DNA from 3 places in the Lelliottia sp. EB106-05-01-XG201 genome. Region 1 is predicted to be linked to each of the others. Evidence: predicted binding sites of a transcription regulator. Region 1 holds the regulator's gene; each other region holds the start of a gene.
The links. The regulator PhoB, encoded in region 1, activates phosphate uptake and scavenging genes when phosphate is short. The targets are predictions, from matches to a motif close to CTGTCATAAAACTGNCNNAT.
Positions count from the first base shown of each region.

Region 2: uvrB (excinuclease ABC subunit UvrB) is a predicted target of PhoB. The motif match lies at 4,214-4,233, and genes of this name have one in related genera.
Region 3: kdgR (DNA-binding transcriptional regulator KdgR) is a predicted target of PhoB. The motif match lies at 6,377-6,396, and genes of this name have one in related genera.

Region 1 covers NZ_JBYTDV010000001.1:3,610,891-3,621,620, reverse strand. Annotated here, with positions in the region: gene sbcC (exonuclease subunit SbcC) at 1-2,740, opposite strand, end outside; gene sbcD (exonuclease subunit SbcD) at 2,737-3,942, opposite strand; gene phoB (phosphate response regulator transcription factor PhoB) at 4,130-4,819, shown strand; gene phoR (phosphate regulon sensor histidine kinase PhoR) at 4,841-6,136, shown strand; gene brnQ (branched-chain amino acid transporter carrier protein BrnQ) at 6,546-7,865, shown strand; gene proY (proline-specific permease ProY) at 7,944-9,317, shown strand; gene malZ (maltodextrin glucosidase) at 9,504-10,730, shown strand, end outside.
Region 2 covers NZ_JBYTDV010000001.1:3,205,062-3,215,791, forward strand. Annotated here, with positions in the region: gene moaA (GTP 3',8-cyclase MoaA) at 1-607, opposite strand, end outside; molybdenum cofactor riboswitch at 595-728, opposite strand; gene yvcK (uridine diphosphate-N-acetylglucosamine-binding protein YvcK) at 956-1,864, shown strand; gene uvrB (excinuclease ABC subunit UvrB) at 1,968-3,983, opposite strand; gene AC3WS9_RS15065 (ABC transporter ATP-binding protein) at 4,691-5,413, shown strand; gene bioD (dethiobiotin synthase) at 5,376-6,077, opposite strand; gene bioC (malonyl-ACP O-methyltransferase BioC) at 6,070-6,825, opposite strand; gene bioF (8-amino-7-oxononanoate synthase) at 6,809-7,963, opposite strand; gene bioB (biotin synthase BioB) at 7,960-8,988, opposite strand; gene bioA (adenosylmethionine--8-amino-7-oxononanoate transaminase) at 9,077-10,366, shown strand; gene AC3WS9_RS15095 (kinase inhibitor) at 10,436-10,730, shown strand, end outside.
Region 3 covers NZ_JBYTDV010000001.1:1,953,002-1,963,731, reverse strand. Annotated here, with positions in the region: gene rlmA (23S rRNA (guanine(745)-N(1))-methyltransferase) at 1-623, opposite strand, end outside; gene ftsI (peptidoglycan glycosyltransferase FtsI) at 690-2,408, opposite strand; gene cspE (transcription antiterminator/RNA stability regulator CspE) at 2,628-2,837, opposite strand; partial or broken gene AC3WS9_RS09110 (DUF2627 domain-containing protein) at 2,850-2,994, opposite strand; gene AC3WS9_RS09105 (MBL fold metallo-hydrolase) at 3,517-4,506, opposite strand; gene AC3WS9_RS09100 (YebO family protein) at 4,529-4,819, opposite strand; gene mgrB (PhoP/PhoQ regulatory lipoprotein MgrB) at 4,893-5,036, opposite strand; gene AC3WS9_RS09090 (YobH family protein) at 5,197-5,436, shown strand; gene kdgR (DNA-binding transcriptional regulator KdgR) at 5,494-6,285, opposite strand; gene AC3WS9_RS09080 (MFS transporter) at 6,464-7,837, shown strand; gene htpX (protease HtpX) at 7,891-8,772, opposite strand; gene prc (carboxy terminal-processing peptidase) at 8,967-10,730, opposite strand, start outside.

The sequences.
Region 1 (10,730 bases):
GGTTCAGCTGTTGGTTCGCCAGCCATACCAGATTGTCGAGGGTCAGCCCCTGGGCAAATTTGCGGAAGCGATCGCCGGTGCTGGAGCCAATGAGCGAGTTCAGATATCCCCAGTCGTCCGCCAGACGCGCGGCGTCTTCGATTTGCTGCATCAAACCCTGCTGATGAAGACGGTTGTCGCTGTCCTGCTTGAGCTGCTGGCGGATCTCACCCTGACGCGTGGTGTTTTCGCGCAGTTGATGCGCCAGTCGCTGTAATTGTTCCTGAAACTTTTGCACATCCAGATCCTCCGGAAGTGCTTCCGGCTGCCGTCCCTGGTGTTCCAGGAACTGCTGATCCGCCTGTGCGGCCAGCGCGGAAGATTGCTGGAGCTGCTGTTCCAGCGTGTGCCGGAGCTGCTCCAGCTTGCGCACGGTGTCGCCATCGAGCAGCGCTGCGAGGAACGCTTCTTCACTGGCAAAACTGCTCTCCTGAAGCGCGGCAGCAAACTGAGTTTGCTGCTGGGCCAGCCGTTCGCGGTCGCTCTGCTCCTGCTGTTGCAGGGTGGTGAGCTGGCTTTGCAGGGAGATACAGTCGCTGTGGATCTCACGCCAGTTGTCCGGTACCGGCTCGGCTGCGGTTTCCTCTTCCGATGGCGGAAGGGTTTCAAGCAGCGGTTTCAGTGCGTTGATACGTTCCTGAAGTGCCGAGAGTTGCTTCTGTTTTTCCTGCCAGTCGTGAGCTTCGCTTTCGCGCTGCATCAGCCACGCGTTTTCCTCGCCGTCTTCTGGGGTGTTCAGTCCGAGCGGGGTTAACGTGCTCAGCAACGACTGGCGCTGCGCCTCGATCTGCTGCCCAAGCTGTTGAACCTGCTGTTCCAGCTCGTTGAGCTGATTTTGCAGCACCTGGCGCTGGCTGAGCTGATACAGCTGGCGCTCGTACTGCTCCTGCTCATCCAGCCAGGCGGCGATATCGTCCTGAATCGTCAGGCTGACGTTCAGGGAGGCGCACACCGTCTGCCACTCTTGAGTGAGCGCTTGCTCCTCCTGGGTGAGCGTCAGGGTTTCTGCGGCGTCGCGCTCGCGCTGGGCGACCAGAGCATTCAACTGCCCGCGCACCAGCTGTCCCTCTTCTTCGAGGCGCTTCACTTCGGCATGCAGTTCGTCGCGGCGACGCTGGTTGGCGCTGAGCTCCAGGGCCTGATACTGCGCCACGGCAGGGTGTTCCGTTGCGCCGCACAGCGGGCAGGGTTTTCCCGCTTCCAGGCTGGCGCGATGCGCTTCCAGACCCTTGATTAATGCTTCCTGCTCGCACAGGGTTTTCAGATCCAGGTAGTGCTGGTTTTTCTCTTTGTACTGCTGACGGCGTGCGGCCAGGGTTTGCTCTAGCCCTGTCTGGGTAGCCTGATCTTTTTCCTGCGCGTCACGTGTCTGTTTCAGCCGTTTTTGCAGAGGCTGATAGCGGGCCTGTAGCGTCGCCAGACGTTGACACGCCGGGCGATATTGCACCTGCTGCTCGAGCGCCTGCGCCGTCTCATCCGCAGACAACGTCAGGGAGCTCGGCGGCAGCGCGGCCAGTTTTTGCTGGAACTCAGCAAGGCGCTGACTCAGGGTTGCGGATTGTGATTTGTCCCGCTGCTGCTGAGCAAACAGCGCCCGCCAGCCTCCGATGTGCTGGCTCCACTGTTCGAAGCGACGATGTTCCTCCAGCCAGAGGGCGACCTCTTTGTGTCGGGACTGGAGCTGCGCGTCATCCCGCATTGCGCCGTTGCGGATCCGCGCCCGCTGGGCTTTGCGCGACAGTAAGCGAGTATTTACTTCAGTAATCTGCTGCCGGGTGCGGGTGAGCGTGGCGGCCTGCTCCTGCTGTCGGTCCCAGAGCGGTCGCAGGGTCAGCGCAGGCTGTGCCTGCTGCAGTTTTGCCAGCTCAGGCTGGGCGTCGGTTTGCGCCTGGATGGCCTGCTGATGCGCGGAATGGGCACGCTGCTGTTCGCGTAAGAGCTCATCGCGGCGCGTCAGCCATTGATGCTGTGCCTGACGTTGTTGCTGCTCGTTCAGCAGCGTTTTCTCTTCGTCAGTCAGTGCTTGCAAACCCTGTTGCAGCTGCTGTTGCTGCTCTTCGCTCAGGAGTACCACGCCTGCGGCCTGGGCTTCACGCATCTCCAGTTCGGTTCGCGCCGTTTTGTGCTTCTCAAACACCATGGCGGAGATTTGGCCGTAGATTTCCGTGCCGGTCAGCTCTTCCAGAAGCTCAGCGCGCTCTTTCGGTTTGGCGTTCAAAAACGCCGCAAACTGGCCCTGGGACAGCAGCATTGAGCGGGTAAAACGGCCATAATCCAGACCGGTCAGAGAGGCGGTGAGATCGAGTTTATCTTTCACCTTATCGGCGAGAATTTTGCCGTCTTCGCACTGGGCCAGCTCCACGCGCGGTGCCTGTAAGTTCCCGTCCGGCTGGTTGCGGGCGCGGTTCTGGCTCCAGAATGCGCGATAGGCCACGCCTTTAACCTCAAATTCTACCTCGGCCAGGCACTCTGCCGTGTCGCGGGTCATCAGATCGTTTTGCGACTGCGACACCGTGTTCAGGCGCGGCGTCTCGTGATACAGCGCGAGGCAGATGGCGTCGAGCAGGGTGGTTTTGCCCGCCCCGGTCGCGCCGGTGATGGCGAACAACCCGTTGCTGGCAAAGGGTTCGGCGGTGAAGTCGATTTTCCATTCGCCCTTCAGGGAGTTGAGGTTTTTCAGACGCAGGCTGAGAATTTTCATGCGTTGTGTTCCTCGTCATGCAGCGCGTGCAGGGTATGGGTGAATAGCTCGTTAAGTCGGGCGCGCTGCGCATCGTCGATCTCCTCCTGCGCCAGGCGGCGTTCAAACACCTCTTCGACTTTTAACTCGCTGAGGGTTTCGCGTTGCGCACTTAACAGAATTTTCTCGCGCTGTTCGCGGCTGCGGCGTACCAGCAACACTTCAACCGGCAACTCTTCTGTTAGGGTCTGGATTTTGCGCTGCATGTCGTGCAGATATTCATCGGTGCTGATTTCGATATCCAGCCACACGGGCGGTGATTGTTCCACGTCGCGCCACTGTTCAAGCTGCGCGGCAATGGCGGCGAGATCGCCCTTGAGCATCGCCAGCGGCTGCGTCACCGGAACCGTGAGCGTCTCGACGGCGCTCAGTTTGCCGTCGGTAAAACTCACCAGATGGACGCTTTTGCCTTTACCGGTTTCATCAAAGCTGAGGGAGATCGGCGAGCCGCAGTAGCGAATATGCTCGCACCCGCCGATGACCTGCGCGCGGTGAATGTGCCCGAGGGCAATATAGTCAGCAGGCGGGAAGTTTTGCGCCGGGAAGGCATCCAGCGTGCCGATGTAAATCTCGCGCACCGCGTCACTTTTGCTGGCCCCAACGGTGGTCAGATGCCCGGTGGCGATGACCGGCAGCGCCGCATCACCGCGCAGTGCGCAGGCGTCGGCATATTGCTGCTGATAATAATCGGTGATCGCCTGCAAGAGATGCTGCTGCTTTTCGCCCCCGGAAAGCCCGGCCTGGCTTTGAACGATATCGCGCGGGCGCAGAAAGGGGATCGGGCAGAGCACCGCGCCCGGCGTCCCGTCGCGTTTTTTCAGGATTTGTGGGGCATGCCCGGCGTTTGCCACTACAGTGGTATTCAGAAACGCGAGAATGTCCCGGGATTCGTTGAGCGTGGCGACGGAGTCGTGGTTGCCCGCGACAATCACCAGGTGACAGCCCGTTTGCTGCAGATTCACCACGAAGCGGTTGTAGAGTTCTCGCGCATAGCTCGGCGGGGATCCGGTATCAAAAATGTCCCCGGCGACGATGATGGCGTCCACCTCCTGCGCCTGCGCGGTCTCCAGCAGCCAGTTCAGGAAGGCCTCATGTTCGGCGGCGCGACTTTTACTGTAAAAATTTTGACCCAGATGCCAGTCCGAGGTGTGAAGTATGCGCATAGCAGATCCGTATCCGTGGCAAAAAAGAGTGGAGGGGATTATAAGCTTTCAGGGACGAGAAAATAACCGCTGTAATAAAACAACAGTTTGCCATTCATGGTGGTAATGTTTTTCATAAATCTGTCATAAATCTGACGCATAATGGCGCCGCATTCCAAACTAATACATTAATAAGACAGGGCAAAGTATGGCGAGACGTATTCTGGTCGTAGAAGATGAAGCTCCGATTCGCGAAATGGTGTGCTTCGTGCTCGAACAAAATGGCTTCCAGCCGGTTGAGGCGGAAGATTATGACAGCGCGGTGAATCAACTGAACGAACCCTGGCCCGATTTGATTCTGCTTGACTGGATGTTGCCCGGCGGTTCTGGCCTGCAATTTATCAAGCACATTAAACGCGAAGCGATGACCCGCGATATCCCGGTGGTCATGCTGACGGCGCGCGGTGAAGAAGAGGATCGCGTGCGCGGTCTGGAGACCGGCGCGGATGATTACATCACCAAGCCGTTCTCGCCGAAAGAGCTGGTGGCGCGTATCAAAGCCGTGATGCGCCGTATTTCACCGATGGCGGTGGAGGAGGTGATCGAAATGCAGGGGTTAAGCCTCGATCCGACCTCACATCGGGTGATGACCGGCGAAAACCCGCTGGATATGGGCCCGACAGAATTCAAACTTTTGCACTTCTTTATGACCCACCCGGAACGTGTTTACAGCCGCGAACAGTTGCTGAATAACGTCTGGGGGACTAACGTCTATGTCGAAGACAGAACGGTAGATGTACATATTCGCCGCTTGCGTAAAGCGCTGGAACACAGCGGCCACGATCGTATGGTGCAGACGGTCCGCGGTACGGGTTATCGTTTTTCGACCCGTTTCTGAACAATGACAGGAGTGTGACGCGTGCTGGAACGTCTGTCATGGAAAAGGCTCGTTTTTGAACTGATCTTATGTTGTATTCCCGCCGCCATTTTAGGGGCGATTTTTGGTCATCTGCCGTGGTTTTTACTGGCGGCAGTGACCGGGCTACTGGTCTGGCATTTCTGGAATTTACTGCGTCTTTCCTGGTGGCTGTGGGTTGACCGCAGCATGACGCCGCCGCCGGGTAGCGGCAGCTGGGAGCCGCTTTTGTACGGCTTACATCAGATGCAAATGCGTAATAAAAAGCGTCGTCGCGAGCTGGGAAGTCTGATCAAACGCTTTCGCAGCGGGGCGGAGTCGCTGCCGGATGCCGTCATTCTGACCACCGAAGAAGGGACCATTTTCTGGTGTAACGGCCTGGCACAGCAGCTGCTCGGGCTGCGCTGGCCGGACGATAACGGTCAAAATATTCTGAACCTCCTGCGTTACCCCGAATTCACCCACTATCTGAAAAAACGCGACTTTACGCGCCCGCACAATCTGGTGCTGAACAATGGTCGTCATCTTGAGATCCGCGTGATGCCGTACAGCGATCAGCAGTGGCTGATGGTGGCGCGCGATGTGACCCAGATGCACCAGCTTGAAGGGGCGCGGCGGAACTTCTTCGCCAACGTCAGCCATGAGCTGCGCACACCGCTGACGGTGCTGCAGGGCTACCTGGAGATGATGCAGGAGCAGACGCTCGAAGGTGCGCCGCGCGAGAAAGCGCTGCACACCATGCGCGAGCAAACGCATCGCATGGAAGGGCTGGTGAAACAGCTGCTGACGCTGTCGAAAATCGAAGCCGCGCCGACGCTGGCGCTGAACGAAACCATCGACGTGCCGATGATGCTGCGGGTGGTAGAGCGCGAAGCGCAGACCCTGAGCCACAAAAAGCATCAGTTCACCTTTGAACTGGACAGCACTCTGAAGGTGCTGGGCAGCGAAGACGAGCTGCGCAGTGCGATTTCGAACCTGGTCTACAACGCGGTGAATCATACGCCTGAGGGAACGCACATTACCGTGCGCTGGCAGCACGTCCCGACGGGCGCGGAGTTCAGCGTGGAGGACAACGGGCCGGGGATTGGGCCGGAGCATATTCCGCGTCTGACCGAGCGTTTCTACCGCGTGGACAAAGCGCGCTCGCGGCAGACCGGCGGAAGCGGCCTGGGGCTGGCGATTGTGAAACATGCTGTGAATCATCACGACAGTCGCCTCGATATTCAGAGCACGCCGGGGAAAGGCACGCGATTCAGTTTTGTCATCCCGGAACGTTTGATTGCCAAAAAAAGCGCCTGACAGGGCGCGTGTCAGCCTTCCTTTCCACAGGCCAGCGATTGCTGGCCTGTTTGCTTTGCAGTCAAGCGAAACGCGAATGAATTTTATACGGTTGTTGCTTTTTTGTTCGCATGATTAGCCATGAGTTTTTCTTAACCTTAGAGGATTGTTCTGGTCTCAATTTTCATGCTGGCATATTGTTCTGGTTTTCAGATCGCTCCTTGCCTTTAAACGTTATAAGCGTTTAAATTGCGCCCCATACAGTGTCATACCAACTGTATTTGCGTGGTAAATCGAAAAACTATTCTTCGCCACGGCATGACGGGAGCATATCCCGCTGAAATTGAGTAAATTTTCCGCTGTATCGTCCCATTTGGGATGGCGAAAATCTCAACGTTTTCAACACCACATCCACAGGCAGTAAGGTTCTATGACCCATCATTTAAAATCGCGTGACATCATCGCGCTGGGCTTTATGACTTTTGCGCTGTTCGTCGGCGCAGGTAACATCATTTTTCCTCCTATGGTTGGCCTGCAGGCGGGTGAACACGTCTGGACGGCGGCTATTGGCTTCCTGATTACCGCTGTGGGCCTGCCGGTGCTGACCGTGGTCGCGCTGGCGAAAGTCGGCGGCGGCGTGGATAGCCTCAGCACCCCGATCGGTAAAGTGGCGGGTATTCTGCTGGCGACGGTCTGCTATCTGGCGGTCGGTCCGCTGTTTGCGACTCCACGTACCGCTACCGTCTCCTTTGAAGTCGGGATTGCACCGCTCACCGGCGACGGCGCGCTGCCGCTGCTGATCTACAGCCTGGTTTACTTCGCACTGGTGATTCTGGTCTCCCTCTATCCGGGCAAACTGCTGGATACCGTGGGTAACTTCCTCGCACCAATGAAAATTCTGGCGCTGATCGTGCTGGCCGTGGCGGCGGTTATGTGGCCTGCCGGTCCTATCAGCGAATCGCTGGACGCCTATAAAACGGCGGCATTCTCCAACGGATTTGTCAACGGCTATCTGACCATGGACACCATGGGCGCAATGGTCTTTGGTATCGTTATCGTCAACGCCGCGCGTTCTCGCGGGGTGACCGAAGCGCGTCTTCTGACCCGCTACACCATCTGGGCTGGCCTGATGGCCGGTGTCGGTCTGACGCTGCTGTATCTGGCGCTGTTCCGCCTGGGTTCTGATAGCGCGACCCTGGTCGATCAAAACGCCAACGGCGCGGCCATTCTGCATGCTTACGTGCAGCACACCTTCGGCGGTGCGGGTAGCTTCCTGCTGGCGGTACTGATTTTCCTGGCCTGTCTGGTGACCGCGGTTGGCCTGACCTGCGCCTGTGCCGAGTTCTTCGCTCAGTACGTTCCGCTCTCCTATCGCACGCTGGTGTTCATCCTCGGCGGCTTCTCGATGGCGGTTTCTAACCTCGGTCTGAGCCACCTGATTCAGGTCTCCATTCCGGTGCTGACCGCGATCTATCCGCCGTGCATCGTGCTGGTGGTGCTGAGCTTTACCCGTCCGTGGTGGAACAATTCCTCGCGAATTATTGCCCCAACGATGTTTATCAGCCTGCTTTTTGGTATCCTTGACGGGATTAAAGCATCCGCCTTCAGTGGGATCCTGCCTGACTGGACACAGCGTCTGCCGCTGTCAGAGCAAGGCCTGGCCTGGTTAATGCCGACCGTTGTTGCGATGGTTCTGGCGATTATCTGGGACCGAGCAGCAGGGCGTCAGGTCACTTCCAGCGCGCATTAATCAACGACAAATTGTGTAACCACGGGGCTTATGGCCCCGTGGTTTTTTGTTTTTTTCGAGTTGAATGGCAAGATTTAAATGGAAAGCACGAACAAACTAAAACGTGGGCTAAGCACCCGCCACATCCGCTTTATGGCGCTTGGCTCGGCAATCGGGACAGGCCTTTTTTATGGCTCGGCAGATGCCATTAAAATGGCCGGACCCAGCGTCCTGCTGGCGTACATCATCGGCGGCGTCGCGGCCTATATCATCATGCGCGCGCTGGGCGAGATGTCGGTACACAATCCGTCAGCGAGTTCCTTCTCGCGCTATGCCCAGGAAAACCTCGGCCCGCTGGCGGGCTACATCACCGGCTGGACCTACTGCTTTGAAATCCTGATCGTGGCGATTGCCGACGTGACGGCGTTCGGCATCTATATGGGCGTCTGGTTCCCGCTGGTGCCGCACTGGATATGGGTGCTGAGCGTGGTGCTGATCATCTGCGCCGTCAACCTGATGAGCGTGAAAGTGTTCGGTGAGCTGGAGTTCTGGTTCTCCTTCTTCAAAGTCGCGACCATCATCATCATGATTGTGGCGGGTTTTGGCATCATCATCTGGGGGATTGGCAACGGCGGGCAACCGACCGGGATCCATAACCTGTGGAGCAACGGCGGGTTCTTCAGCAACGGCTGGCTCGGCATGGTGATGTCGCTGCAGATGGTGATGTTCGCCTACGGCGGTATCGAAATCATCGGTATCACTGCGGGTGAAGCCAAAGACCCGGAAAAGTCTATTCCGCGCGCCATCAACTCCGTGCCGATGCGTATCCTGGTGTTCTATGTGGGTACGCTGTTTGTGATTATGTCCATCTACCCGTGGAACCAGGTGGGGACTAACGGCAGCCCGTTCGTGCTGACCTTCCAGCATCTGGGCATCGCGTTTGCCGCCAGTATCCTCAACTTTGTGGTGCTGACCGCCTCGTTCTCCGCCATCAACAGCGATGTGTTTGGCGTAGGCCGTATGCTGCACGGGATGGTGGAGCAGGGGAACGCGCCGAAAGTGTTCGCCAAAACCTCGCGTCGCGGCACGCCGTGGGTGACGGTGATGGTGATGACCGTCGCGCTGCTGCTCTCGGTCTATCTGAACTACATCATGCCGGAAAACGTCTTCCTGGTGATTGCGTCGCTCGCGACCTTTGCGACGGTCTGGGTGTGGATTATGATCCTGGTGTCGCAGATTGCGTTCCGTCGTCGTCTGCCGCCGGAAGAGGTGAAAGCGCTGAAGTTTAAAGTACCGGGCGGTGTTCCGACCACGGTCGTCGGGCTGATCTTCCTGGTCTTTATTATTGGCCTGATTGGCTACCATCCGGACACGCGCATCTCCCTGTACGTGGGCTTCGCGTGGATCGCGCTGCTGCTGGTGGGTTGGGCGTTTAAACGCCGCCGCGAGCGTCAGTTAGCTGAAGCGCAGTAATCAAACCATCGCCCGGTGGCGGCGTTGCCTTACCGGGCCTACGGTTTTGTAGGCCCGTGCAAGCGAAGCGCCGCCGGGCAAAATGCCTCCTCCCTCCACCTCCTCCCCCAATAAACCTTTTCATGATGAGTTATCCTCCACTACGCTGTGGCAAGGTGGCCTCAATTTCATCAAAGGGGATACGTGATGTTGAACGCCTGGCACCTTCCGGTTGCCCCATTTGTTAAGCAAAACAAAGACAATTTAGTCATTACGCTCTGGCTGACGGGAGAAAATCAGCCGGAGCGCGTGATGCTGCGCGCCGAAGTGGATAACGAAGAGACGACGCTGAAGATGCACAAGCAGCGCACGCAGCCGCAGCCGGGCGTCACCGCCTGGCGGGCGAATATCGATCTCTCTCAGGGCCAGGCGCGCCGTCGCTACAGCTTTAAGCTGCTGTGGAATAACCGCCAGCTGTGGTTCACTCCGCAGGGCTTTAGCCGTTTTCCACCCGCGCGGCTGGAGCAGTTTGCCGTCGATTACCCGGACCATGGCCCGCAGTGGGTCAACGATCAGATCTTCTACCAGATCTTCCCCGATCGCTTTGCCCGAAGCCAGCAGCGAACGGTCGATCAGGATCAGGTCTATTACCACCACGCGGCGGGCCACGACATTATCCGTAAAACCTGGGATGAGCCGCTGACGGCGCAGGCGGGCGGTTCGACGTTTTACGGCGGCGATCTGGATGGGATCAGCGAAAAACTGCCGTACCTGAAAAAGCTGGGCGTCACGGCGCTGTACCTCAATCCGGTGTTTAAAGCCCCGAGCGTGCATAAATACGACACCGAAGATTATCGCCACGTCGACGAGCAGTTTGGTGGCGACGAGGCCCTGCTGCGTCTGCGGGAAAACACCCGTCGCGAGGGGATGCGCCTGATCCTCGACGGCGTGTTTAACCACAGCGGGGATTCTCACGCGTGGTTCGACCGGCACAACCGCGCCACCGGCGGGGCCTGTCACAACCCGGAATCCGTTCAACGCGACTGGTACAGTTTTAACGAAGAGGGCCGGGCGCTCGACTGGCTGGGTTATCCCAGCCTGCCGAAACTCGATTTTCAGTCGCCGACGCTGGTGGAGGAGATCTATGGCGGGGAAGACAGCATCGTGCGCCACTGGCTGAAAGCGCCGTGGAACATGGACGGCTGGCGGCTTGACGTGGTGCATATGCTCGGCGAAGCGGGCGGTGCGCGGAATAATCTTCAGCACGTCACCGGTATCACTCAGGCCGCGAAGGCCGCAAACCCCGACGCCTTTGTCTTCGGCGAGCATTTTGGCGATGCGCGCCAGTGGCTGCAGGCCGATGCGGAAGATGCCTCGATGAACTATCGCGGGTTTACCTTCCCGATCTGGGGCTTCCTCGCTAATACCGATATC
Region 2 (10,730 bases), 410 kb from region 1:
ACAGATCGCTGCCCTCGCCCGTTTCCATCAGCTCAATAAAACGCAGTTGAATGCGGCGGGGTTTGACCCACGCGAGGAAGGTGTCGAGCTGGTGATGATTCACATCGCGCATCAACACCGTGTTGACTTTGACCTTGTCGAAACCGGCTTCAAACGCCGCGTCGATGCCTTCCATCACCTGGCGGAATTTATCCTGCCCGGTAATGGCGTGAAACTGGCGCGCGTCGAGGCTGTCGACGCTGACGTTGATGGCCGTGAGACCGGCATCACGCCACTGGGTGACATCGCGGGCTAAGCGATAGCCATTGGTGGTGACGGCGATTTGACGAATGCTGGCGTTTTCGCGAACGGCGGCGATGATGTCGGGGAAATCACGACGCAGGGAGGGCTCGCCACCCGTGAGACGCACTTTTTCCGTGCCGAGCTCAGAGAAGGCGCGCGTCACGCGGCGCACTTCGTCGACGGTGAGAAATCCGTTATTGGTGACGCTGCCCGGCTTGTAGCCGTTCGGCAGGCAATAGGTGCAACGAAAATTGCACACATCGGTAATCGACAGACGTAAATAGAAAAACTTACGCGCGAAAGCATCTGTGAGTTGAGAAGCCATGTACACCTTTCCAGTACGGGAGGCACAGTCATTTCTTTCTGTACCCTGGTAGCGTTGCCGCTACGGCCAGGGCGCCATATCAAGTGACACAGGCGCCAGGGCTAGAGTGTATGTTTTCATTTTCGAAAACGTGGGTTATGCCGATAGTAGCGCGGAAATGGCACTTTCGCCATTCGCCGCTTTCGCTATATAATTATATATATAGCGACCAGATCGCGCACTTTCACTACAGAATACGTAAAAATCACAGTTTCGCATTGATATACGTCATTTTGCCGGGGGTCGGGCATCGTCTTTTAGGGGTAGTTGGGTTACTGTTACGCGGATCGAATGTGATAAGGAATGTGTATGCGCAATCGCACTTTTGCGGATCTTGACCGTGTGGTCGCTCTCGGCGGAGGGCATGGGCTGGGGCGGGTGATGTCGTCATTATCCTCGCTGGGCTCCAGGCTCACCGGGATCGTGACCACCACCGATAACGGGGGCTCTACAGGTCGTATCCGTCGTTCCGAAGGCGGCATCGCCTGGGGCGATATGCGTAACTGTCTTAACCAGTTAATTACCGAACAAAGCGTCGCTTCGGCGATGTTTGAGTATCGTTTTAGCGGGAATGGTGAGCTTTCCGGGCATAACCTCGGAAATCTGATGTTAAAGGCGCTGGATCACCTGAGCGTGCGCCCGCTGGAGGCGATTAATTTAATCCGAAACCTGCTGAAAGTGGATGCATTCCTGATCCCTATGTCAGAACAACCGGTCGATTTGATGGCGATCGACACCGAAGGCCATGAAGTCTATGGCGAGGTGAATATTGACCAGCTGATTTTGCCGCCTCAGGAGCTGATGACCTACCCTTCCGTTCCGGCCACTCGCGAAGCGGTGGAAGCGATCGGCGAAGCGGATTTGATTCTTATCGGGCCGGGCAGTTTTTACACCAGCCTGATGCCGCTGCTGCTGGTGAAAGAGCTGGCGCAGGCGCTGCGCAGGACGCCAGCCCCGATGGTCTACATCGGCAATCTGGGGAAAGAGCTCAGCCCTGCCGCTGCCAGCCTGTCGCTTGCGGATAAACTGAATCTGATGGAGCAGTACGTCGGTAAGAAAATTATCGACGGTGTGGTCGTTGGGCCGAAGGTGGATGTTTCAGGGATGGAAGGACGGGTAGTGGTGCAGGAAGAGCTGGAAGCGAGCGATATTAAGTATCGCCACGACCGGCATTTGCTGCGCCTGGCGCTGGAGAAAGCGATTCAGGCGCTGGGGTAAGCTGACTTCGCCCGATGGCGCTACGCTTATCGGGCCTACAAGGGACGTATAACGGCTCGAATCGTAGGCCGGGTAAGGCGAAGCCGCCACCCGGCAAAAGCCGCTACGACGCCGCAATAAACAAATCCCGCAACTTATGCAGCTGGTCGCGGATCTGCGCCGCCTCTTCAAACTCCAGATTCTGCGCATGCTGCATCATCTGCCCTTCCAGCTCATGGATTTTCTGCTGCAGCGCCTTCGGCGTCAGCAGCAGTTCAACCGGATCGGCTTCCACCGGATGACGCGCTTTGCCGCGCCCTTTGGTTTTCGCGATCCCCTGACCCAGCGCCAGAATATCCACCACTTTCTTGTTCAGACCCTGCGGCGTAATGCCGTTCTCTTCGTTGTACTGCTGCTGTTTCTCACGACGACGCTCCGTTTCGCCAATCGCTTTCGCCATCGACGCCGTAATCTTATCGCCGTACAGAATCGCTTTGCCGTTGATGTTACGCGCCGCGCGGCCAATGGTCTGAATCAGCGATCGCTCTGAACGCAGGAAGCCCTCTTTATCGGCGTCCAGAATCGCCACCAGCGACACTTCCGGCATGTCGAGACCTTCTCGCAACAGGTTGATCCCCACCAGCACATCGAACTCCCCGAGACGCAAATCGCGGATGATCTCCATACGCTCAACGGTATCGATATCCGAGTGCAGATAGCGCACGCGCTCCCCGTGCTCTTCGAGGTACTCGGTTAAATCTTCCGCCATGCGTTTGGTCAGCGTTGTGACCAGCACGCGTTCGTTGACCGATGCGCGAGCACGGATCTCTGAGAGCAGATCGTCCACCTGAGTTCCCACCGGACGCACTTCGATTATCGGATCCAGCAGGCCGGTTGGACGCACCACCTGATCGATCACCTCGTCACCGGATTTCTCCAGCTCGTAGGCCCCAGGCGTGGCCGAGACGTAGATCGTTTGCGGTGCCAGCGCTTCAAACTCTTCAAATTTCATCGGGCGGTTATCGAGAGCCGATGGCAGACGGAAACCGTACTCCACCAGCGTCTCTTTACGCGCGCGGTCACCGCGATACATCCCGCCGATTTGCGGAATGGTGACGTGGGATTCGTCCACCACCAGCAGCCCGTCAGCCGGAAGATAATCGAACAGCGTCGGCGGCGCCTCGCCAGGGCCGCGCCCCGAGAGATAGCGCGAGTAGTTTTCGATCCCCGAGCAGTAGCCCAGCTCGTTCATCATTTCGAGATCGAACTGCGTACGCTGGCTCAGGCGCTGCTCTTCGAGCAGTTTGTTATTCGCCAGCAGCACTTTCCGGCGGTCCGCCAGCTCGACTTTGATCTCCTCCATCGCCTGCACGATACGCTCGCGCGGGGTGACGTAGTGGGTTTTCGGGTAGATGGTGAAGCGCTGGATCACCGACTCGACGTGCCCGGTCAGCGGGTCAAAAAGGGACAGACGCTCCACCTCTTCATCGAACAGCTCAACGCGCAGAGCCAGATCGTCGGATTCCGCCGGGAAGATGTCGATCACTTCGCCGCGCACACGGAAGGTGCCGCGCTGGAAGGCCTGATCGTTGCGCGCATATTGCAGCTCCGCCAGACGACGGACAATCGCGCGCTGATCGATGATCATTCCGTTGGTCAGATGCAGCATCATCTTGAGATAAAGGTCCGGATCGCCCAGACCGTAGATCGCAGAAACAGAAGCCACCACGATCACATCCCGACGCTCCAGCAGCGCTTTGGTCGCCGAGAGACGCATCTGCTCGATGTGTTCGTTCACCGAGGCGTCCTTCTCGATGAAGGTGTCAGAGCTCGGTACGTAGGCTTCTGGCTGGTAGTAATCGTAGTAGGAGACGAAATACTCGACGGCGTTATCCGGGAAGAACTCTTTCATCTCACCGTACAGCTGCGCCGCCAGGGTTTTGTTGGGGGCCAGTACCATCGTCGGGCGCTGCAAATCCGCAATCACGTTGGCGACGGTAAAGGTCTTGCCTGAGCCGGTCACGCCCAGCAGAGTCTGGTGCGCCAGCCCGTCCTCCAGCCCCTCTTTCAGGCGGCGGATCGCCTCCGGCTGATCGCCAGAAGGACGGAAGGCAGAATTCAGTTTGAATAGTTTACTCATGGGCGACAACCTGGTGACGGAAAAAGCGGCAGTGAGTAATTTTACTCGCGGCTGGTAAATTTGCCAGTAATAAATACTGGATGTAAAACCAGTGGCGTGTAAGGATATCTGGATTAGCATCCGACTCATGAGCACGAAACTGGTCAAAATTTAGGCTGTGACAAGATAAAACACCAGCGATGTGCGGTTATCCCCAGAACATTTCTATTTTTAACATTTGTCAAGCTACGTAATGATAGTTTTATGGCAGCAGGTGACACTTTCATGACGATGATTGCTTTTGTCTAACTCGTTAATTCATAGAAGATATTTCTTAAAGCCGCGTTTCGCATCAATTCAGGCGCAGGCCGCGTCTTCTCTCGCTTGCCTCAGGTTTTCTAACTCTAATGCACATGGTTATCCACAGGAATAGTGGATAACTGCTTCCAGCCCATATAGAGCGCCCCTCGGCAAATTCCCGGTTTTTCCCATGGGCATGTCCGTAAAAAATATTTATCACTCATTTTTGATGATAATCAGTCCCACGGCGCATAAGCCACTGGCGAGATCTTAATCACAATTCAGGCATTCTGTGCCCTGTAGCCACGCTTAACCTTTGTGAGCCTAATCTTAAAATTGCCGTTTATTTGACCGGATTGCCGTTTATGGCAGGGGTTTTGCACATTCCTGATGACGTCTTATCCCTCACGCGTTTACAGGAGAGCATTATGTTAAGTCTGCGCGCTGTTAATCAGTTCTATGGAAGCCAGCACACGCTGTGGAATGTGGATTTGGATTTGCCGCCGGGGATGTGCACGGGCGTTATCGGGCTGCCGGGAATGGGCAAAACGACGCTGATCAACTGCATCACCGGTCAGTTACCGATAGAAAGTGGCACCATTATCTGGCATGAAGCGGGCGCACCACCGTGCGATTTGCGCAACGCTGCACCGACGCAGTGCGCGATGCCGGGGATTGGCTATGTTTCGCAGGACAGGCGGATTTTCTCGCAGCTCACCGTCGAGGAGAACCTGCACGTGGCAATGCGCGCCAAAGGCGCACCGGATGCCGGTGCGAGCGGTGAAATTTACGCCCTGTTCCCCCAGCTCTGGCCGCTACGCCACGCGCGTGCGACGGGCATGTCGCCCGAGGAGCAGTACCAGCTCGCTCTCGCCAATGCACTCATCACTCGCCCTCGCCTGCTGATTCTGGATGAGCCGCTGCACGGCACGGGAACCACGTTTGCCCATAAGCTGGCGCAGCTGCTGATGCGTTTAAGTCGCGAGCTGGGGATGACGGTCCTGTTAGCGGAGCAGCAGCTGTCGTTTATCCGCCGGGTAGCGGATCGTTTTTGCGTGCTGTATCGCGGCCGTAACGTGGCCCAGGGCCACGTTAACGAGCTGGATGAGGCGCTTATTGCGCACTGGATGTCGCGGGATGCAAGGCGCTGAGATCCAGATACTGGCCGGTCTCGGCCTGTTCAGCGCCGTCAGCCAGCCACGGAATTTCCCCGAGGAACGGCGCAGGAAGCACGCGTTGCAGCGTGGCGAGATACTCCTGATGACGTTTTCCCGGCGCGACCACGTCGTTGGCAATCCAGCCTGCGAAGCGCAGTCCGGCCTGGGTGATCGCCTGCGCCGTGAGCATGGCGTGATTGATACAGCCCAGTTTGACGCCGACGACGAGGATCACCGGCAACTGTTCGTCCTGCACCCAGTCGGCGAAGGTCTGACGGTCTGAGAGCGGCGTAAACCAGCCGCCCGCCCCTTCGACCAGTACCCATTCCGCTTTCTGCTCCAGCGCGCGCAGGCCCGCAGAGAGCACCGGGAATTCAATCGGGCGCTGCACGTCGGCGCTAATGATGTGCGGCGACGTCGGCTCGGCGAAGGTGTATGGATTCACCTCCTCATAAGCCAGCGTAAGCGTGCTGTGGCGCTGCAGCGCCAGCGCGTCCGAGTTGCGCAGGCCTTCCGCCGTCATCTCGCTGCCGGACGCTACCGGTTTGTACCCGGCGGTGGTGAATCCCTGCAAACGCGCCGCCTGCAGCAGCGCCGAGCTGGCGACGGTTTTACCGACTTCGGTGTCGGTGCCGGTGACAAAATAACGTTCAGTCACGTTCGATAATCCCATGAAAAAGTTGATAAGAGAGCGGGAACTCGCCCCGCTCGCGCGGCCACGCCAGTTCGAGGCGCGTGAGTTCTCCGCGCGTCAGCGGTTTGCGCCCCCGTCCGCCGTGCAGATGGGTAGCACCAATGCCTTTCAGGGAGCGCATGGCGCTCAGGGCATCGCTGAAGGAAAGCGTGATGACCTCCGTGGTGGCCCGGTAGCGCCACCCCGCCAGAGCATCCTTCACCGCCTGCTCAGATAAAAAACGGTTGGCGTGCGGCTGTTCATCCACCGCGCGCCAGGCCTGATTCAGCTCCGGCAGCGAGTTGGCCAGCAGCGTCGTAAAGGCGACGGTTCCGCCGGGGCGCGTCACCCGACAGAGTTCGCGCAGCGCCTGCGGGAGACTGGCGCACCACTGCACCGCCAGATGACTCCAGACGAGGTCAAACTGCGCGTCCGGCAGTGGAATGGCTTCGATATCGCCCACCAGATAATCGTCCGCCGCCTGCTGATAGCGTGCCTGTTCCAGCATCTGCGGCGAGAGATCGAGGGCCGTCACATGGCTGCCCGCCTCGCGCCAGGCACGGCTGTTCGCGCCAGGGCCGCAGCCCGCATCCAGCACGGCGTTAAATCGTCCTTCGCCAAGAAACGTTTTCAGCCCTCGGGCGCTGCGGCGCTGCAACTCATCGTGCTGAGAGTAGCTCTGCGCCGCGCGCCCGAAGGCCGAGGCGATGGCCTGCTTATTCACCGGCGTCATGTAGCGCCTCCAGTAAGTCGTCGATGTCCTGGGTGTGATGCGCGGCGGTCAGAGTCAGACGCAGACGCGCGGTGCCCGCAGGAACCGTCGGCGGACGAATCGCCGTGACCCACATACCGCGATCGCGAAGCTGCTGCGCCAGGCGTAACGCGCGGCTGTTCTCGCCGACGATCAGCGGCTGAATGGCGCTTTGCGAGTCGGTCATCCGCCAGGGCAGCTCGCGAACGCCTGCCCGGAAGCGTTGGATATGCGCCGCCAGGGTTTGCCGACGATCTTCCCCCTCGTCGCTGCGAATAACTTGCAGCGCGGCCTGCAGCGCCACCGCCTGGGCGGGCGGCATGCTGGTGCTGTAGATCAGATGCCGGGCGAACTGCAGCAGGTAATCCGCGACGGATTCGCTGCACAGCACCGCCGCACCGCTGATGCCAAACCCTTTGCCAAAGGTCACAATCAGCAGCTCCGGTTTGACACCCTGGCTGGCGGCACTCCCGCGCCCTTCCTCGCCGAGCACGCCAATCCCGTGGGCGTCATCCACCAGCAGCCAGGCGTTGTGCTCCCGCGCGGCGGCGTGCAGCTCTGCCAGCGGCGCACTGTCGCCGTCCATGCTGAACACCCCTTCGGTCACCACCAGCTGTTGCCCGTCGCAGGATTTCGCCAGCAACGTATTGAGCTGAGTGGCGTCGTTGTGGGCAAACCGACGCAGCTGCGCCGGGCTAAGACTGGCGGCTTCGAGCAGCGAGGCGTGGCTCAAGCGGTCAGCCACAATCCGATCCTCTTTGCCCATCAGAGCGGCAATGAGCGCCTGATTGGCGGCAAAACCGGAGATAAAGAGCAGCGCGCGCGGGTAGCCGAGCCAGTCGGCAAGCTGCTCTTCCAGCGCCTGATGCGCGGTGGTATAGCCCGTCACATGCCCCGATCCGCCGCTGCCGACGCCCCAGCTTTCCGCTCCCTGCTGCCAGGCGCGGATAACCGCCGGATGCTGGCTTATGCCCAGATAATCGTTGCTCGAAAAATTGCAGAACCGACGCGTATCGCGGATCAGAAAGCGACCGCCGCCTTCAACCGCCGTGCGGGTGCGAAACGCGTCCGCCGCCCGGCGTTCTTCAAGGGCGGCGTCAATGCGCTGCTGCCAGGTCATACGGCTGCCGCGTTGTAATATTGTTCGGTGTCGGCGTTGAAAAGCTGCTCTTCCAGCTCGTTATCCCCCGACAGCACCTCGGTCTGATGCGGATTCAGCCCCAGCTTACGGAACAGCTGGACGTCTTTGTCCTCTTCCGGGTTTGGCGTGGTCAGCAGTTTGCAGCCGTAGAAAATCGAGTTGGCGCCCGCCATGAAGCACATCGCCTGGGTCTGCTCGCTCATCTGCTCGCGGCCAGCGGAGAGGCGCACGAACGAGGTCGGCATCATGATGCGCGCCACGGCGATGGTGCGGATAAAATCAAACGCATCCACATCGTCGTTATCCGCCATTGGCGTACCTTTGACCTTCACCAGCATGTTGATCGGCACGCTTTCCGGAGGGGTCGGCAAATTCGCCAGCTGCAACAGCAGGCCCGCGCGATCTTTCACCGTTTCGCCTAAGCCCACGATCCCGCCGGAACAGACTTTAATTCCCGCGTCGCGCACCTTATCGAGGGTGTCCAGGCGCTCCTGATAGGTTCGGGTGGTGATGATGTTGCCGTAGAATTCCGGCGAGGTGTCGAGGTTGTGGTTGTAGTAGTCCAGGCCTGCCGCCGACAGGCGCTGCGCCTGGGTTTCGTTCAGCGTGCCGAGGGTCATGCAGGCTTCAAGACCCATGGCTTTCACGCCCTGCACCATCTGCTCGAGATACGGCATGTCACGGTCATGCGGGTTTTTCCACGCTGCACCCATACAGAAGCGGGTCGAACCGGCGTTTTTTGCTTTCCGTGCCGAGTCGAGGACTTGATCAACTTCCATCAGACGCTCGGCTTCGAGCCCGGTTTTATAGCGCGCACTTTGTGGGCAATATTTGCAGTCTTCCGGGCAGGCACCGGTTTTGATCGACAGCAGCGTGCTGACCTGCACGTGGCGCGGATCGAAGTGCTGACGGTGGATTTGCTGGGCTTCGAACATCAGTTCGAGGAAAGGTTTGTTAAATAATTCGGTGACTTGCGACATTGTCCAGCGCGGGTGATTAGCCATCGGGCTTCTCCAAAAGGGGTTTAGTTCATTGTGGGTTCGGTTTATACTCGTAAACCTAAAACTTTTCAAAATGGTTTACAAGTCGATTATGACCCAGGACGATCTCGCCTTCGACAAGCAGCATATCTGGCACCCCTACACCTCCATGACCCAGCCGTTACCCGTCTATCCGGTCGCCTCGGCGCGCGGGTGCGAACTGCATCTGGCGACCGGCGAAACGCTGGTCGACGGGATGTCCTCCTGGTGGGCGACCATCCACGGGTACAACCATCCGCGCCTGAATGCGGCGATGAAAACGCAAATTGACCAGATGTCCCACGTGATGTTTGGCGGGATCACCCATCAGCCGGCGATTGACCTGTGTCGTCGTCTGGTCTCCATGACTCCGGCATCGCTGGAATGCGTTTTCCTCGCCGATTCGGGTTCGGTGGCGGTGGAAGTGGCGATGAAAATGGCGCTGCAGTACTGGCAGGCGAAAGGCGATCCGCGCCAGCGTTTCCTGACCTTCCGCAACGGCTACCACGGCGACACCTTCGGCGCGATGTCGGTCTGCGATCCGGATAACTCCATGCACAGCCTGTGGCAGGGCTATCTACCGGAAAACCTGTTTGCTCCGGCGCCGCAGAGCCGTTTTGACGGCGAATGGAACGAGATGGACATGGTCGGCTTTGCCCGACTGATGGCAGCCCATCGCCACGAGATCGCCGCCGTGATTCTGGAGCCGGTGGTTCAGGGCGCGGGCGGGATGCGCATATACCATCCGGAGTGGCTAAAACGCATTCGTAAGATGTGTGACCGCGAAGGTATCCTGCTGATCGCCGATGAAATCGCCACCGGGTTTGGTCGCACCGGTAAGCTGTTTGCCTGTGAACATGCGGGCATCGCGCCGGATATTTTGTGCCTCGGCAAAGCCCTGACGGGCGGCACCATGACCCTCTCCGCGACGCTGACCACGCGCCACGTGGCCGACACCATCAGCGACGGGGAAGCGGGTTGCTTTATGCACGGCCCGACCTTTATGGGGAATCCGCTGGCCTGCGCGGTCGCCAGCGAAAGTCTGGCGATTCTGGAGAGTGGCGAATGGCAGGCGCAGGTGGCGGCAATTGAATCACAGCTCACCCGCGAACTGGCGAGCGCGGCAAATTCTGAATTTGTCGCCGATGTGCGCGTGCTGGGGGCGATTGGCGTGGTCGAAACGACACACCCGGTCAACATGGCGGCATTGCAGCGTTTCTTTGTAGAGCGCGGCGTGTGGGTGCGCCCGTTCGGCAAACTGATTTATCTGATGCCGCCGTACATCATTACCCCGCAGCAGTTGCACAAACTGACCCGCGCGGTGGTCGAGGCCGTTAACATTCCCGCACATTTTGCGATTTAACCCAACGCCTTAGCCTCGGTATGCTGTGGATGGTTTACACTTTTTGCACCGCTACCGAGGAGAAATCGTATGAAGATTTTCAGTCAGGATCTGCGCGACGGTGAGAAATTGCCCGAGCGTCACGTATTTAACGGTATGGGCTATCAGGGCGATAATATTTCGCCGCACCTGGCCTGGGACGAGGTTCCGCCGGGGACCAAGAGTTTTGTCGTGACCTGCTATGACCCGGACGCACCGACCGGTTCCGGCTGGTGGCACTGGATCGTCGCCAACCTCCCGGCCGACACGCGCGTGCTGCCGCAGGGCTCCGGCTCCGATCTGGTGGCGCTGCCAGACGCGGCTATTCAAACCCGCACCGATTTCG
Region 3 (10,730 bases), 1.7 Mb from region 1:
GCCAGCTGTTCGGAATGCGGGGCATGCAGACGCACTTCGTCGTAAATCAGCCCTTTCATTTCCATCAGGTGTTTCGGCCCTGGCGTCACGGTGATCACCCATCCGCCCGGTTTGACCACTCGCGCCAGCTCTTCAGCTTTGCACGGGGCGTAGATTCGGATAATCGCATCCTGGCTGGCCTCTTCAAACGGCAGACGATGGCTCGAGGCAACACAAAATGTCACCTGCGGATAGCGCTTTGCCGCGGCGCGAATGGCAGATTTAGACACATCCAGCCCGACCGTTTCCGCGCCTTTGCTTTTTGCAACCTCTGCAAACGCTGCCGTGTAGTAGCCTTCTCCACAGCCGATATCCAGAATCGAGGTGGCGTTCTCTTCCATCACCGTGGCGAGCCGTTCAGCCACGGCATCACGCAGCGGCTGATAATGACCGGCGTCGAGAAAGGCACGACGCGCCTGCATCATCTCAGCGGAATCTCCCGGATCACGGGAGCGTTTGTGCTGAACGGGCAGCAAATTTACATAGCCTTCTTTCGCCTTGTCAAACCGGTGCCCCTGCGGACAGGTATAGCTATTGTGTTCGTGCGTCAGCAGCGCGTGGCATAAGGGACAACTGAATGACATGGTAACTCCAGGCAATATCAAAGGGCGAAAGTGTACCGCTATTCGCCCTGGTATAAAACGCCTGGCTTAGCGCATCACGATAAGATGGTTAGAATCAGGCGGCAGGCCGTCGGGTTCGACGTTTTCAATGCGCAAAACATCGCCCATGATTTGGCTAAATACGGGTGCCGACACCGCCCCGCCGTAGTAGCTGCCGTTTTGCGGATCGTTAATGACTACGGCGAGGGCAAACATCGGATGGCTGGCCGGCGCCACGCCTGCCGTGTAGGCCACGTATTTATCGACATACTTGCCATCGTCGCCAATCTTTTTCGCGGTGCCGGTTTTGATCGCCACACGATAATCACGCACCGCCGCTTTGATGCCTCCGCCGCCCGGCAGCGCGACGCTCTCCATCATATGTTCGACCTGATGGACAATCTCCTCCGGCATCACCTGGTGGCCCATCACCGGCGGATCGATGCGAGTAATCGACAGCGGGCGTTCCAGGCCGTAGCTGCCGATGGTGGCGTAGACGTGCGCCAGCTGCAGCGGTGTGACCATCAAACCGTAGCCAAAGGCAAAGGTCGCGCGGTCGAGCTGACTCCAGAATTTACGCTGTGGCAGCAGGCCGCTGCTCTCCCCCGTCAGCCCAAGTCCGGTGCTTGAGCCAAAACCGAAGCCCTGATAGGTATCCAGCAGGTGCTGAATGGGCATCGCCAGCGACAGGCGCGACACGCCCGTATCGCTCGATTTTTGCAAAATGCCGGTCAGGGAGAGTTCAGGATAATAGCCAACGTCGCGGATCCGGTGACCATCCAGCGTGTACGGATGCGTATCAATGACGCTGTCCGGCTTCACCAGGCCCTGCTGGAGCGCCGTCATCAGTACCAGCGGTTTGACCGTGGAACCGGGCTCGAAGGTGTCGCTGATCGCCCGATTGCGGAAATCGTTCAGCGTCGCCCCTTCGCGGTTGTTCGGGTTGAAGTCCGGGAAACTCGCCATCGAGAGAATCTCCCCGGTCTGGACGTTAATCAGCACCGCTGCCCCGGACTCGGCTTTGTTCCAGGCCACGGCGTTATCCAGCGCATCTTCGGTGATGGTCTGTAGCCGCTCGTCGATGCTGAGCTGAATGTTATGCGCCGGAACCGGGGAGACTTCCGTCAGGTTCTCAATAACGTGCCCGTAGCGGTCTTCCCTTACCCGTCGAACGCCCGGTTTGCCGGTTAGCTGGGCGTTAAAGCTCTTTTCAACGCCCTCAATCCCCTGCCCGTCGATGTTGGTAAAGCCGAGCAGATTGGCGGCCACGTGTCCCGCAGGATAAAAGCGACGTGATTCGTCGCGCAGGTTAATCCCTGGCAAATTGAGTTTGTCGATCCATTGAGCTTGGGAGGGGTCCACCTGACGGGCCAGATAGATAAAACGCCCCTGGGGACTGGCATTGATTCGCGCGGCCAGGCTGCTGAGGGAGATATGCAGGGCATTCGCCAGCGCCTGCCAGCGGTCGTCAAAGCCGACGCCCCCTTTGGCGAGAACCGTTTTCGGATCGGCCCATACGGCCTGAACCGGGACACTCACCGCCAGCGGACGGCCCTCACGATCGGTGATCATCCCGCGCGGCGCGTTAATCGCCACTTCGCGCAGGGAGCGCATATCTTCCTGTTTAACCAGGTTGTCAGGCTTGATGATTTGTAACCAGGCGACGCGGCCCAGAAGGAAGGTCAGGCTGCCTAAAATGGCGATGCAAAGCAGGACAAAACGCGCCGGGGTGAAATTTCCGGCAGGTGGAGTAGTTTTCTTTTTCACCCGAGCTCCAGGTCTGATAAACAACGCCCTGATTTAACGGGAAAAACGTGACTTTTGGTGCGAAAACAATGCTTCTAACCTCGTAGCTTTGCAACAAACTACTAACAGAAGCGAAAGAGGTAACATTTTGAAAGAAAAAGATTAAAAAAGCCCCGCACAGGCGAGGCTTGATGTCTGAGAGCGAAACGCTTAAGCGTTTCTGAATCAGCAGGGATTCGATCAGATAGCGGTTACGTTAACAGCAGCCGGACCTTTCTGGCCGTCCTGAATTTCGAACTCAACGTTCTGGCCTTCAGCCAGAGTTTTGAAGCCGTTACCCTGGATTGCAGAGAAGTGTACGAACACATCTTTGCTGCCGTCAGCAGGAGTAATGAAGCCAAAACCTTTAGACTCGTTGAACCACTTAACTTGACCTTTAATCTTTGCCATTTGCAAAATTCCTTAGATTGTTTTCTTAGCCCGCAGGCATTGACATAGATAAAACTGAGACATTACTGCATGAGGCACTAATATAAGGTTCGGCAGAGAAGCGGTATTCAACGACAACGTGTTTACTCAGGACTTCTTTACTGAAAATGCCACACATAAACAGAACTGTACCTCGTTTGACCCAAAACGTGTTATTACATACAACGAAAATTATGGCAAGCCATTTTTAAACGTGTCTAGATCCGCCGCACAAACTCTGATGTGACCTTGCGACATTATGCACAACTGCATGCACGCATGACCGCACGTCAACCAGCGCCTACCGTCAGACAGGAGCCCCCAGAGGCCCTGTAATCTAAAGCAATTTTACCTTAGCTCAATCTTTGATATAGATCCAGCCAGCGCGGAATCTTTATTAGATGCAATGATTGAGTTAGAACAATTTGCGAAAAGTTATGCTGAAATCAACGTAAGGGTTTGAGTTTCACAATGAAATTTTCCGGTTATTTATTGTTCGCCTTCATCATATAAGTCTGAGACGTCAGTTTTCAGTTTTGCACCAAAATAATGAAACTTTTATGACCTTGCTTCAAAAGAAAGCAAGAAAAACGTTTCGATGGAAATACACGGTAAGGGCCAGAATTGTAATAAAGAATATATTCATCGCAGCGGCGAGAGATCACAGGGATAAATATTGACCAATTTTCAATATTCTAAAGTTGTCATTAATCGCGGCTACATTACTCAGCTCCTGAGTCAGCTCCAGCACCGGCTCGTCGAGGGACTCATCGGCCAGCTCAAACACGCCCCAGTGGATCGGAAAGGCGCGCGGCATTCCCATCTGCTGCCAGAGTGCGATGGCGGATTGCGGATCCATATGATGGGCCGACATGAACCAGCGTGGTGCATACGCACCGGCAGGTAGCGCCGCGGCGGTGATCTCCCCCAGCCTTTCGGGGATGGCGAGCAGCTGTGGAGAATACCCCGTATCGCCGCTGAACCAGAAACGTTGCGTTGTCCCTTCGAACACCCACCCGCACCACAGCGAACGATTTCGGTTCCAGAACGTGCGCATACTCCAGTGTTGAGCGGGCACTGCGGTAATCGCGAGCCCCTGAAAGATAGCGCTCTGCCACCAGTCGAGTTCAATAATGCTTTTCGCCCCGCGACGGCGGAACCAGTCGCCGAGGCCCAGCGGTACAAACACCGTGAGATCGGGAAAACGGCGCAGCAGGCGGCGGACAGTGGCGGAATCGAGATGATCGTAATGATTGTGAGAGATGACTAACGCATCGAGCCGCGGGAGCGTCTCAACGGAGATAACCGGTGGGGTTTTGCGTTCCGGCCCTACAAAGGGTAACGGAGAGGCGCGTCGGGAGAAAACCGGATCGGTCAGCAGATATTGCCCATCTAACCGCAGCAGCACGCTGGCATGCCCCAGCCACCAGACGCCATCTTCTGAGAGGTCGTTCAGCTCGGCAGGCTGCCACCACTGGCGGACAAAATCGTGATACCCAACTGAAGGCGGCTTCGGTAATCCGGCCGCTTTACGCTCCTTTCGCCAGCGCTCGACGTCACCCGGTTGATGACCGGTGAAGTCGATATTGCGAAATCCGTCGGGGGTATGATGTTTGAGGGAGGGGTTATACCAGGGATTTTTCCAGACCACTGCCACCTCCCCCTTTCAGCCGTTAGCGTTCAGCGACCAGACGAATGAAATCATCTTCGTCTTCGTTGACCACTTCTGCTGCAGCTTTTGGCGCTTCTTTCTCTTCCGGCTCGTTGGCTTCACACAGACGGCGAAGCAACGCGTTCTGGCGTTTCTGCTGGTCAAGCAGCGCTTCCAGCAGCTCAATCTGCTCATCGGTGCGAGAGCTGGCGCGATTGACAAAGAACCACAGCGCCAGGCCGATAATCATCACGATCAGAGAGATCGCCAGTGAGGCTACGTTCAGCAGCCCCGAATTCAGTAACTCACCCATTTTACCACCTCAATAAAAACGCCATTTTAGCACTGACGCTGAGGAAGCGTACCATCTGTTATCAAAATGAATACTACCAGGGGATGAATTGATTGATTGCACAAATGCCACTAAAGAACTGTACATCCTGATCGCACATGACATTAATTGTCTGCGTCCATAAAATGACACAGGCAATCAGTACTACAATCAGAATTACCCAGCGAAATTTTTTCACTCCACACTCCGTCTTATGACCTGATTGAACCAGGTTATCACGGTTATCTTAAACAAGGACTAACTGTACCTTCATCAGAAAATTTTCGGAATCATGCACTTGTTTCATAGAGTAAAACTATTAGTCTTAACAGCATTATTAGCAAAAAAATGAGGCTTTCATGCGCATCATTATTCGGACAATTATTGTCCTCGCCATTTTGTGGATTGGTATTTTACTGACGGGATACGGCGTGCTGATGGGAAGCACAGAGAACGCTGCGGGACTGGGTATCCAGTGTAAATATCTCACCGCCCGCGGTATCAGCACCGCGCAATATCTGCACAGCGACAGCGGGATCATCGGAATGTCTAACTGCCCGATTCTGCGTAAAAGCCAGCAGGTCGTCGACAACGGATAACCGACAGAACAGAAAGACAAAAACGCCGCTTCTCAGCGGCGTTTTTTATTGTTGATTTCAGAATGGATAGTCGTTGTAGCCCATCTGTTCAGAAATCTTGCGCGCTGCGGTATGCAGCATAGCGACATACTCGTGCAGACGCTCTTCCGAGAAGCGCAGCGTCGGGAAGGAGATGCTCAGACCGGCGATGACAACGCCAAAACGGTCAAACACCGGTACGCCGATGCAGCGTAACCCTTCTTCCTGCTCCTGGTTATCTTCCCCGTAGCCCTGCTCACGCACCTGATCGAGAACGGTCAGCAACTCATCAGTGCTGGTTATGGTGCGCTCGGTGCTGCGTTTATACTCCACGCCTTCGAGGATCTCTTTCACTTCCTCGCGATCGCGCCACGCCAGCAGCACTTTACCGATAGCGGTGCTATACAGCGGGTTACGACGACCAATGCGGGAGTACATGCGCAGGTTGTACATAGAGTCGATTTTGTGGATGTAGACGATGCTGTCTTCATCCAGCGCGCCCAGGTGCACGGTCTCTTTCGTCAAACGCGACAGCTCGCGCATCTGAATATCGGCGCTACGAATGAGATCAACGTTTTGCAGCGCACGAGCCCCAAGTTCGAACAGCTTCAGGGTCAGAGAATATTTCTCAGATTCACCTTCCTGTGCGACATAGCCCAGGGATTTCATGGTTTGCAGAAAGCGATAAACGGTGCTTTTTGACATCATCACACGCTGCGACAACTCTGTAATACCAATTTCGCGCTCTTCACCCAGCGCCTGTAAGATGCCAAACACCTTCAGCACGGAAGAAACAGAATCTGGCTGCTTATCCAAATCTGCGATTGCCATTTATCACCTCATTGCGAGTGTTTTATAAAAATCAGAACCGGTTTTTATTATAAATTCGTGACCGTCATGCTGCAATCGATCTGCGTTTACTTCGTTACAAATCTGCGACATAAAACCGAAATAACGATGCTAAACTAGTCAGTCTGATAATAATATCTCCCCGAGCGTTTCATTTCCCATGGAAAAACAATCCTCTGATGGCTTGCCATTGCCGCAGCGATACGGCGCAATCGCCACCATAATCATCGGTATTTCAATGGCGGTACTCGACGGCGCCATCGCCAACGTTGCGCTGCCAACCATCGCCAGCGACCTGCACGCCTCTCCGGCCAGCTCCATTTGGGTGGTCAATGCCTACCAGATTGCTATCGTCGTCTCTTTGCTTTCTTTCTCTTTTCTCGGCGATATGTTTGGCTACCGCCGCGTCTATCAGTGCGGGCTGGTTGTCTTTACGGTTACGTCCCTGTTCTGTGCGCTGTCTGATTCGCTGCACACCCTGACGTTCGCGCGTATCGCTCAGGGTTTTGGGGGCGCGGCTCTGATGAGCGTGAATACGGCGCTGATACGTCTGATCTACCCGCAGCGTCAACTTGGGCGCGGGATGGGGATTAACTCATTTATTGTCGCGGTGTCGTCTGCCGCAGGGCCGACCATCGCGGCGGCCATACTTTCCGTTGCCTCCTGGCAGTGGCTGTTCCTGATTAACGTTCCGCTGGGGATCATCGCCCTGCTGTTTGCCCTGCGCTATCTGCCTGAGAACAGTGCGAAAAGTTCGATGCCGCGCTTCGATTTACCGAGCGCGGTGATGAACGCCCTGACCTTTGGTTTGCTAATCACGGCGCTGAGCGGGTTTGCTCAGGGGCAATCGCTGACGCTGATTGGCGCGGAGATTGTCGCCATGCTGATCATCGGCTTCTTTTTCGTTCGCCGTCAGCTGGCACTCCCCACCCCGCTGCTGCCCGTCGATCTGCTGCGTATTCCGCTCTTTTCCCTGTCGATTGGTACATCCATCTGTTCTTTCTGCGCCCAGATGCTGGCCCTGGTCTCCCTGCCCTTCTTCTTGCAGGGCGTGATTGGACGCACTGAAGTCGAAACCGGTTTACTGCTCACCCCGTGGCCGCTGGCTACCATGGTGATGGCGCCGCTTGCCGGGTATCTCATCGAGCGGGTTCACGCGGGATTATTGGGGGCGTTGGGTCTGGTGGTGATGGCAACCGGGCTGTTCGCGCTGGCCATGCTGCCGACAGCCCCGACGGACCTGGATATTATCTGGCGCATGATCCTGTGTGGGGCTGGTTTTGGCCTGTTCCAGTCGCCGAATAATCACACCATCATCACCGCCGCTCCGCGTCATCGCAGCGGTGGTGCCAGCGGAATGCTGGGCACCGCGCGTCTGTTAGGGCAAAGTTCAGGGGCCGCACTGGTGGCGCTGATGTTTAACGTCGCCGGGCAAAACGGCACGCATGTCGCGCTGTTCACCGCCGGGACGCTTGCCACCCTCGCCGCCGTCATCAGCGGCCTGCGCGTCACGCAGCCTCGCGTCGAGGCATAAAAAAAGCCGGGCGGCATTTCTGCTCAACCCGGCTTCTTTTTCTTACTGCATGATTACTTGATGTATTCCCCACTGCGCAGCGCTTCGATACGTTTATCAAGCGGCGGGTGAGTCATAAACAGTTCACTCAGGGATTTTGATTTACCGTTGATGCAAAATGCCATCATGCTGGTTGCTTCCTGCGGCTCGTAGCTGGTTTTCAGACGCTGCAGGGCAGCAATCATCTTCTCGCGACCGACCAGTTTTGCTGAACCCGCATCCGCATGGAACTCACGGTGACGGGAGAACCACATGGTAATGATGCTTGCCAGAATACCAAACACCAGTTCCAGCACCGTGGCGACCGCGAAATAGATCAGCGGGTTGCCGTTGCTCTCTTCCCCGTCATCACGGTTACCGCCCATAAAGCCTGCGGCAATCTGCGCCAGAATACGCGAGATAAAGATAACGAAGGTGTTTACCACACCCTGAATCAGGGTCATGGTCACCATGTCGCCGTTGGCAATGTGGCTGATTTCATGCGCGATGACGGCTTCTGCTTCATCACGGCTCATGTTCTGCAACAGACCGGTACTGACCGCGACCAGCGAGGCATCACGACGCGCACCGGTGGCAAAGGCGTTAATGTCCGGCGCGTGGTAAATCGCCACCTGCGGCATAGCGATACCCGCCTGGCGCGACTGTTGAGCCACGGTGTTCATCAGCCACTGTTCCATATCATTACGTGGCTGCTCAATGACTTCGCCACCGACTGATTTCAACGCCATCCACTTCGACATCAGCAGCGAGATAAACGATCCACCAAAACCGAACAGCAGCGCCATAATCAGCAGGCCTTGAACGCTGCTTGATTGGATCCCTGTCAGGCTTAGCACAAGCCCGAATACCACCATGACCGCAAGGTTGGTGACCAGGAAAAGCGCGATTCGCATCATAATTTTCTTTTAACCTCTGTTTAACAAAACGCACTATGCGATTACCCACATCGTATGGGTATTGTGGCTATTTTCAAGGATTCGAGGGGCGTAAGTCACCAGAAAGACACAACTTTACATTGTTTATGAGCTTGCTGACGGGAGGATGCAGAACTAAAAAAAACAGGCACAATTTCTTGTGCCTGTCGGGGGTGTTATTTCACCGGAGCGGGTTGTGCAGCCGGTTTACTCTTTTCCTGGTTTGCCAGGTCGAGAGCGATATGTACCGTCTCGTCCAGATACGGATCTGGCTCCTGATAATCCTTCGGCAGATCTTCCAGTTTCTTCAGCAGCGGTTTGCCTTCACGTTTGAAACGATCGTTGATGCGCGCCAGGCGGGTTGCATCGTCTTCTTCGTTCTCTTTCTCACGTTGAGCAAAATTGAGAGAAACAATATTCCGCTTATCTTTCAGGGCATTGAAACGCGCAATGTCCTTCATGATGTACTGGAATTCCGGATCTTTAGCGATACGGTCGTTATGGGCTTTCAGCAATTCCGGACCGAACTGGGTCATGTCGCCGGATTTCACGAAGGTGGCAGCATTAATGCTGTCCCACGGCAACGCGTTATCCTCGAACTTCTCGCCCGTTTCCGTCTCTTCGGTGCCGGTCGGCATCATGATGTCCGGCGTCACGCCTTTACGCTGCGTACTGCCGCCGTTCACGCGATAGAACTTCTGAATGGTGTACTGGACAGAGCCCAGCGCAGGCCACTCAGGGCGCAGCATCTGATCGTAAATACGGTTCAGGGAGCGGTACTGTTGCACCGTGCCTTTACCGAAGGTCGGTTCACCGACGATCAGCGCACGACCATAGTCCTGCATCGCAGCCGCGAAGATTTCTGATGCGGAGGCGCTAAAGCGATCCACCAGCACCACCAGCGGACCTTTGTAGTAAACCACACCGTCCGTATCGGCATCTTCACGCACTTTGCCGTTGTTATCACGTACCTGAACCACCGGTCCAGACGGGATAAACAGACCCGAAAGCGAAACCGCTTCGGTCAGTGCCCCACCGCCGTTGGTACGCAGATCGATGATCACGCTGCTGACATTCTGCTTTTCAAGCTTCTGCAGCTGCACTTTCACATCGTCTGTCAGGCCGACATAGAAGCCAGGAATATCGAGCACGCCGACTTTTTCTTTGCCGACGGTTTTCACGGACATTTTCACCGCGCGATCTTCCAGACGAATGCGCTCACGCGTCAGGGTCACGATACGGGTTTTCGTCCCTTTACCCGCAGGCAAAATCTCAAGGCGAACCTTGCTGCCTTTCGGGCCTTTGATCTGTGCGACGACATCGTCAAGACGCCAGCCGATCACGTCGACCATGCCCTGACCTGTCTGACCGACACCGACGATACGATCGCCGACGCTAATCGCTTTGCTTTTCGACGCAGGGCCGCCTGCCACCATGGAGTTGATGACCGTGTAGTCTTCATCCATTTGCAGCACCGCGCCAATTCCTTCCAGAGACAAGCTCATCTCGGTATTGAACTGTTCGGTGTTACGTGGGGAGAGGTAGTTGGTATGCGGGTCGATTTCGTGAGCAAAGGCGGTCATCGCCAGAGAAAACACGTCTTCACTGTTAGTCTGTGCCAGACGGCGAATCGCTGATTTATAACGACGGGTCAGCGTTTCGCGAATCTCTTTCTCATCTTTACCGGTGAGTTTGAGGCTCAGCTCATCGAACTTCACTTTGCCGTCCCACAGCGCATTCAGCTCGGCTTCATCTTTCGGCCAGGGGGCTTTGCTGCGGTCGAGATTAAAGTTGTCGTTGCCGGTAAAGTCCATCGGACGTTCCAGCACTTTCAGCGCGTATTGATAGCGTTCAAAACGGCGCTTCTGGGAAAGGTTGTAGAGATCGTAGAACAGATCGAGTTTACCGCTGCGCAGCTCATCGCCGACTTCGGTTTTACG